Regions from separate parts of the Lelliottia sp. CFBP8978 genome, predicted to be linked through region 2. Evidence: predicted binding sites of a transcription regulator. Region 2 holds the regulator's gene; the other holds the start of a gene.
The links. The regulator PurR, encoded in region 2, represses purine synthesis genes. The targets are predictions, from matches to a motif close to CANGCAAACGTTTGCNTG.
Positions count from the first base shown of each region.

Region 1: a site for PurR is predicted at 2,646-2,663, ahead of purM (phosphoribosylformylglycinamidine cyclo-ligase). Genes of this name have one in related genera too.

Region 1 is NZ_CM188253.1:3,111,289-3,115,501, forward strand. It holds gene uraA (uracil permease) at 1-121, opposite strand, end outside; gene upp (uracil phosphoribosyltransferase) at 209-835, opposite strand; gene SOM82_RS14670 (6-phospho-beta-glucosidase) at 1,018-2,448, opposite strand; gene purM (phosphoribosylformylglycinamidine cyclo-ligase) at 2,725-3,762, shown strand; gene purN (phosphoribosylglycinamide formyltransferase) at 3,759-4,213, shown strand, end outside.
Region 2 is NZ_CM188253.1:1,924,753-1,928,965, reverse strand. It holds gene SOM82_RS09050 (MFS transporter) at 1-598, opposite strand, end outside; gene cydH (cytochrome bd-I oxidase subunit CydH) at 761-850, opposite strand; gene purR (HTH-type transcriptional repressor PurR) at 1,147-2,172, shown strand; gene punR (DNA-binding transcriptional activator PunR) at 2,188-3,099, opposite strand; gene punC (purine nucleoside transporter PunC) at 3,214-4,213, shown strand, end outside.

The DNA of each region.
Region 1 (4,213 bases), 1.2 Mb from region 2:
TGTGAAACAGGATTGGCACCAGCACGGTTGCGCCAAACATGGCGAACAGATGCTGCAAACTAAGCGGGATTGTCTGCAAAAGTGGCGGTCTTTCACTCACCCCGATAGTACGGCGCGTCATAGTGTTTTCCTCTAAGTATTGTGAGTTGTTTGCGTTTTATTCAAAAAAAAGCCGACTATCAAAGTCGGCTTCTTTTTCGTTATTCGATTATTTCGTACCAAAAATCTTATCGCCGGCATCACCCAGCCCCGGGATAATGTACCCGTGTTCGTTCAGCCCCTGGTCGACAGAAGCGGTGTACAGCTCGACGTCCGGGTGCGCTTTTTCCAGCGCCGCGATACCTTCAGGAGCCGCAACCAGAACCAGCACTTTAATGCTGCTACAGCCCGCATTTTTCAGCAGATCGATGGTGGCAATCATTGAACCACCGGTCGCCAGCATAGGGTCAACAACCAGCGCCATGCGCTCGTCAATGTTGGACACCAGTTTCTGGAAATATGGGACCGGCTCCAGCGTTTCTTCATTACGGTAGATACCGACAACGCTGATACGTGCGCTCGGGACGTGCTCCAGCACGCCTTCCATCATGCCCAGACCTGCGCGCAGGATTGGCACAACGGTAATTTTCTTCCCTTTGATCTGCTCAACCTGTACCGGGCCGTTCCAGCCCTCGATGGTCACTTTTTCCGTTTCCAGATCGGAGGTTGCTTCATAGGTCAGTAAGCTTCCAACTTCAGAGGCCAGTTCGCGAAAACGCTTCGTGCTGATGTCATGCTCACGCATCAGGCCCAGCTTGTGTTTAACGAGTGGGTGTTTCACTTCCACAATCTTCATTTTCATTCTCCTCTGAGGTGGCTACCGCAAAAAAAATCGCCGGATTATACCGCTTTTTTAAGAGTTCGCCATACCCAACTTGCTTGACTACGATCAAGCAAAGTGGTTAATGCGCCGTTAATCAGTATAAATCGAGATAAAAAAAGCCCCGCATTGCGAGGCTTATTAAGCTGTTACGTGAATTACAGCGACTCGCCGTTGCTGGCGATGACTTTCTGATACCAGTCGAACGACTTTTTCTTACTGCGATTGAGCGTTCCGTGACCTTCGTTATCTTTATCGACAAAGATAAAGCCGTAGCGTTTTTTCATCTCACCCGTTCCCGCCGAAACCAGATCGATACAGCCCCACGGCGTGTAGCCCATTAAATCGACACCGTCCTCGACCACCGCTTTTTTCATCTCGCTAATGTGGGCCGCAAGATAATCAATACGATACTGGTCATTCACCGTGCCATCGCTCTCCTGCACATCGATCGCCCCAAAACCATTTTCTACGATAAACAGCGGCAGCTGATAGTGATCCCAGAACCAGTTAAGGGAGTAGCGCAGCCCCACCGGGTCAATCTGCCAGCCCCAGTCAGATTTCTGAACATACGGGTTGGAGACCAGACTTTTGCTCTCATCGTAATCAAGCTGTGGGTTATCCGGCGTCGCTTTGGTGGCGAACGACATGTAATAGCTGAAGCCAATATAGTCTACACAGCCCTGCTTCAGCGCCGCGAGATCCTCTGCGGTGATATCCAGCTCAAAACCACGACGCTCAAAATAGTTGAGCAGATGCTGCGGATATTTGCCGCGCACATGCACGTCAGTGAACCAGTAGCGGCGGTGCATAGCGCTCATCGCCATCATCACGTCGTCCGGCGCACAGCTCAGCGGATAGATCGGACACATCGCGATCATGCAGCCAATTTGCAGTGACGGATTGATCTCACGTCCCGCTTTCACCGCCAGCGCACTGGCCACCAGCTCATAATGGGCCGCCTGGAACATCACCGGCTCACGATCTTCGCCCGGCTCGTACTTCAGGCCGGAGTTGGTAAACGGTGCGAAATCTTCGTGGAAGTTAGCCTGGTTGTTGATCTCATTGAAGGTCATCCAGTACTTCACTTTATGCTGGTAACGCTCAAACGCCACCGTCGCGAAACGCACAAACAGGTCGATCAGCTTGCGGTTGCGCCAGCCGCCATACTCGGTGACCAGATGGAAAGGCATCTCAAAGTGCGACAGGGTGATCACAGGCTCGATACCGTGCTTCAGGCACTCGTCGAATACGTCGTCGTAGAACTGTAAACCCGCTTCATTTGGCTCCAGCTCATCACCTTTCGGGAAAAGACGCGTCCAGGCAATTGAGGTACGGAAGCATTTAAAGCCCAGCTCGGCAAAAAGTTTGATGTCTTCTTTGTAGCGATGGTAAAAGTCGATGGCTTCATGGTTAGGATAATTTTTACCCGGCAGCACGCCGTTTGTGATTTCACGCGGTACGCCATGCGCGCCCGCCGTCATCACATCCGCCACACTGACGCCCTTACCGCCCTCTTTCCAGCCACCTTCCAGCTGATGCGCCGCGACCGCGCCGCCCCACAGAAAACCTTTTTTGAATCCAGACATGCCCTTTCCCTCATTCTGCGTGATTTTCTGCAAAAAACATTACAGAAACCGGTTTCAGTGGAATGATGTGCAAAGGCTAAAGGCGTTGCAAGCAGATTACCGAAACCGGTTTCATTTTCGTGAACGGTATCAAGTTTGTCTGCGGATGCGGTTTAAACGTGCAAATTTTCAGCGCCTTTTTGCGCAAGAAGAATAGGCTCGCAAACGTTTGCCTGGACTGTTAGAATTGCGCCGATTTTTCTTACTATGCAATGCAATCGCGTGGGGACTTAAGCCGTGACCAACAAAACTTCTCTCAGCTATAAAGATGCCGGTGTTGATATTGACGCAGGTAATGCGCTGGTTGACCGAATCAAAGGTGTGGTGAAAAAGACCCGCCGCCCTGAAGTGATGGGTGGTCTGGGTGGATTTGGCGCGCTGTGCGCACTGCCGCAAAAATATCGCGAACCTGTTCTGGTTTCTGGCACAGATGGCGTGGGAACAAAACTGCGTCTGGCGATGGATCTGAAACGTCACGACACCATCGGTATCGACCTGGTGGCCATGTGTGTGAACGACCTCGTGGTGCAGGGTGCTGAACCCCTCTTCTTCCTCGATTATTACGCTACCGGCAAACTGGACGTGGAGACGGCATCCAGCGTCATCACCGGTATCGCGGAAGGCTGCCTGCAGTCCGGCTGTGCGCTGGTGGGCGGCGAGACGGCAGAAATGCCGGGGATGTATCACGGTGAAGATTACGACGTCGCCGGCTTCTGCGTCGGTGTGGTAGAAAAATCAGAAATTATCGACGGCAGCAAAGTGACGGATGGCGATGTCCTGATTGCACTGGGCTCCAGCGGTCCGCACTCCAACGGCTATTCCCTGGTGCGTAAGATCCTCGAAGTGAGCGGTTGCAACCCGGAAACGACAGATCTCGAGGGCAAACCGCTGGCCGATCACCTGTTGGCCCCCACCCGCATCTACGTGAAAAATATTCTTGAGCTGATTGAGAACGTTGACGTACATGCCATTGCGCACCTGACCGGCGGCGGTTTCTGGGAAAACATCCCGCGCGTACTGCCAGATAATACTCAGGCGGTGATCGACGAGTCATCCTGGCAGTGGCCAGCCGTATTCAACTGGCTGCAAACGGCAGGCAACGTCAGTCAGCACGAAATGTATCGCACCTTCAACTGCGGCGTCGGCATGCTCATCGCCCTGCCAGCCAGCGAAGCAGATAAAGCCATTGAGCTGATGAAGGCGAAAGGTGAAAACGCGTGGAAAATCGGTATCATCAAAGCTTCTGATTCCGAACAGCGCGTGGTCATTGAATGAAAAATATTGTGGTGCTCATTTCCGGCAACGGAAGCAATTTGCAGGCCATTATCAATGCCTGCAAACAGAAACAGATCAATGGCACCATACGCGCAGTATTCAGCAACAAGGCCGACGCGTTCGGCCTTGAGCGTGCGCGGGAGGCTCATATTCCGGCGCACACGCTGGAGGCCTCTCAGTTTGCCAGTCGCGAAGCGTTTGATCGGGAGCTGGTGCAGGAAATCGATGCCTATGCGCCGGATGTCGTGGTGCTGGCCGGCTATATGCGCATTCTCAGCCCGGCGTTTGTTTCCCACTATTCTGGTCGTCTGCTGAACATCCATCCGTCCCTTCTGCCAAAATATCCCGGTCTGCACACTCACCGTCAGGTGCTGGAAAATGGCGATGAGGAGCATGGGACCTCTGTGCATTTCGTCACCGATGAACTGGATGGCGGGCCTGTCATTCTGCA
Region 2 (4,213 bases):
GAACCAGCACCGACAACTCTTTACGGACATCAGGCCGCTCGCCCGCTTCTCCTTTTGGCAGCGAGAAGAACAATGCCACCATCGCAACGACACCTAACAGCGCCGTAGCGAGGAACGACATCCGCCAGCCAATGACCTCGCCCAGCCAGGTCGCCGCCGGAACACCGCCAATATTGGCAATGGTCAGCCCCATAAACATGGTGGCAACCGCGCTGGCCTGTTTGTGTTTTGGCACCACGCTTGCAGCCACCACCGAGCCGAGGCCAAAGAACGCGCCGTGGTTCAGGCTGGTCAGAATGCGTGACAGCAGCAGCGTGGTGTAATCAGGAGCCATCGCCGAGAGCACGTTGCCCAGCGTAAAAATCGCCATCAGGAAAATAAGGGCATTGCGGCGTGCGCGATGAGACAGCAGCAGCGTCATCAGAGGCGCACCAATCATCACGCCAATGGCGTAGGCGCTGATCAGCATACCCGCCGCCGGAATAGAGACGTCTACCCCTCTGGCAATAACCGGCAACAGCCCCATTGGGGAAAACTCGGTGGTGCCAATCCCAAAAGCGCCAATCGCCAGGGCCAGCAGAGGAAAATTGATTTTCATTGTTCAACTCCGGATGCCGTGTCATTACGCGACACAGAACTAAGAAGTCAAAAGCATGACATCAATCACAAAAAATGAGAAGTTAACAAATCAGCAAAAGATTTTTGCAATAAGGGTAACAATCAGAGAGGAGAACGAGGGAGAGTCTCTCCCCCGTTTAAATCAGTGCAGTGCAGCGGTCAGACCCGCAGCGACAATCAGAGCCAGAACAATAATAGTTGTCGTCAGCGAAAACTTAAGATCGGTACTCATCAATTTTTCTCCTTTTAATCTCCCCACGAATAGTGAGCTTGCTCATTTTTACACAGTTTACCCCAAAAATCTTCCTGGATTTAGGCTGATAACCGTTTTTGCTCTTCCCCTTTTCATCAAGATGAGACAAAATTCCACGCTAAATTTATAAGCGTACCGGCCACTGACCCCCTCCTGACGTTCTGAGTCGTTTTCCCGGCGTATCGCAATTTACATTGCGAGATAAGGGTGAGAGAAGGCAAACGTTTACCTTTAAGTATTTCAGGAGTTTAAGATATGGTCTGGAGTGACATGTAATGGCAACAATCAAAGATGTGGCGAAACGCGCAAACGTTTCCACTACAACCGTATCACATGTAATTAACAAAACCCGTTTCGTTGCGGAAGAAACGCGCAACGCGGTGTGGGCGGCGATCAAGGAACTGCACTACTCCCCCAGTGCCGTTGCGCGTAGCCTGAAAGTCAACCACACCAAATCTATCGGCCTGCTGGCCACCAGTAGCGAAGCGGCCTATTTTGCCGAGATCATCGAAGCGGTCGAGAAAAACTGTTTCCAGAAAGGCTATACCCTGATTCTGGGCAATGCCTGGAACAGCCAGGAAAAACAACGCGCGTATCTGTCGATGATGGCGCAGAAACGCGTCGACGGCCTGCTGGTGATGTGTTCTGAATACCCGGAGTCAGTACTTTCCATGCTGGAGGAGTACCGCCACATTCCGATGGTGGTGATGGACTGGGGTGATACCCGCGCTGATTTTACTGATTCCGTCAACGACAACGCCTTTGAAGGCGGCTACATGGCGGGCCGCTATCTGATTGAGCGCGGTCATCGTGAAATCGGCGTGATCCCGGGTCCGCTTGAGCGCAATACCGGCGCTGGGCGTCTTGCTGGTTTTATGAAAGCGATGGAAGAAGCGCTGATCACCGTGCCAGAAAACTGGATTGTACAGGGCGACTTCGAGCCGGAATCCGGCTATCGCGCGATGCAGCAGATCGTCTCCCAGTCGCACCGTCCAACCGCGGTCTTTATCGGTGGTGATATTATGGCGATGGGGGCTCTTTGCGCAGCCGATGAGCTCGGTTTGCGCGTGCCGCAGGACATTTCCGTGATCGGGTACGATAACGTGCGCAACGCCCGCTACTTCACCCCGGCGCTGACAACCATTCACCAGCCGAAAGACTCGCTGGGTGAAACAGCCTTTAATATGCTGATGGACCGCATCGTCAGCAAACGTGAAGAATCACAGTCGATTGAAGTACACCCGCGTCTGATCGAACGCCGTTCAGTTGCAGATGGTCCGTTCCGCGACTATCGCCGTTAATCTGAGGGGAGCCGGTTACTCCGGCTCCTTCAGCCACTCTTTGTTCAGCGTTTCACTGTCCCCCAGATAATCCAGCAGCCACGCCAGCGCAGGCGACATATCGTTTTGTTGCCAGGTCAGACAGCATGCCGCATCCGGGAAGGGATTTTCCAGCGTCAACGCCACCCACTCGCCGCGATCGATGCGAGGGCGAGCGAAGTGAACCGGCACCATCCCCACGCACAGCCCGGCGGAGAGACAAGTTGCCGAGGACTCCCAGTCTGGCGCAACCACGCGTCGCTGGTTATCCAGTAGCCAGGTAATGCGTTTAGGCAGCGAGCGGGAGGTATCCTCCAGCACCAGTGAAGGCCAGTTGCGCAACGTATCATCGCTCAGCGGGCCGTCCATTGCCGCCAGCGGATGATGGCGGGCGACAACGCAGGTCCAGCTCAATGAGCCCATATCCCGAAACGCATAGCGCCCACCCACCGGGATCGCCTGCGTCGCCCCGATCGCCATCTCTACCCTGCCATCCGACAGCGCATCCCACACGCCATTAAATACCTCCTGCGAGACGCGAAGTTCTACGTCCGAGAAATGGCGATAGAAGTCGACGATCATCTGCCGGGTGCGTTCGGGTTTAACGATATTATCAACCGCAATAGACAGATGCCCGCGCCAGCCATTGGCAATCTGCTGGCACTGTTCTCGCGTGATCATCATTTTTTTGATAACAGAGCGCCCTTCTTTCAAAAACCACGCGCCTGCTGGCGTTAGAACCACGTCGCGGTGACGACGCTCAAACAGCGGAACCGCCAGCCACTCTTCCAGCTGACGCACCGTATAGCTGATAGCAGAAGGAACGCGATGCAGCTCTTGCGCCGCACCGCTAAAGCTGCCATTGCGAGCGACCGCATCTACCACTTCCAGGGAATATTCAGACCACATTTTTTGCCTGCAAAATTTTTGAATGCAACCGCCAAATATTAGCGTTTCACAAGGCAGATTGCACTCCCTACACTTTGCGCCAGTGTGTACCTGCCTTCTTAGGAAAATATAACAATGCAACCCAACAAAGGATTTTTGGTCTGGCTCGGCGGCTTAAGCGTGCTGGGCTTTTTGGCCACCGATATGTATCTGCCCGCGTTCGCCGCGATGCAGGCCGATCTCCAGACGCCTGCTGCAGCCATCAGCGCCAGCCTGAGCGTGTTTCTGGCCGGCTTTGCCTTCGCCCAGCTGCTCTGGGGACCACTTTCTGACCGCTATGGCCGCAAGCCTGTGTTACTGATCGGCCTGGCTATTTTCGCGGCCGGTTGCCTCGGGATGCTGTGGGTGCGCGATGCCACCTGGCTGCTGGTCCTGCGTTTTGTTCAGGCCTTTGGCGTGTGTGCCGCCGCCGTCACCTGGCAGGCGCTGGTCACGGATTATTATCCGGCCTCACGGGTAAACCGTATTTTTGCCACCATTATGCCGCTGGTGGGTCTTTCTCCGGCGCTGGCACCGCTGCTCGGCAGCTGGATCCTGGTGCATTTTGACTGGCAGGCCATCTTTGCTACGTTGTTCATCATTACGCTGGCCTTAATGTTGCCGGCCTTGACGCTGAAACCTGCGCCGGCCAAAACCGCTGAGAATAATGAAAGCCGGGTAACCTTCCTGTCGCTTCTGCGTTCGCGCGCTTATCGCGGCAATGTGCTGATTTACGCCGCCTGTTCTGCCAGTTTTTTTGCCTGGCTCACCGGGTCGCCATTCATTCTGCATGAGATGGGTTACAGCCCGGCAGTGATTGGTCTGAGCTACGTCCCACAGACGATTGCTTTCCTGGTGGGCGGGTATGGTTGCCGCGCGGCGCTGCAAAAATGGCAGGGTCACCAGATGCTCCCCTGGCTTCTGGTTCTGTATGCCGCCAGCGTGATCGGCACATGGGCTGTCGGGTTTATACCCGGCGCGTCGTTGGTCGAAATCCTGATCCCGTTCTGTGTGATGGCCGTGGCTAACGGTGCTATCTACCCTATCGTGGTGGCCCAGGCTCTGCGCCCGTTCCCACAGGCAACCGGCCGCGCCG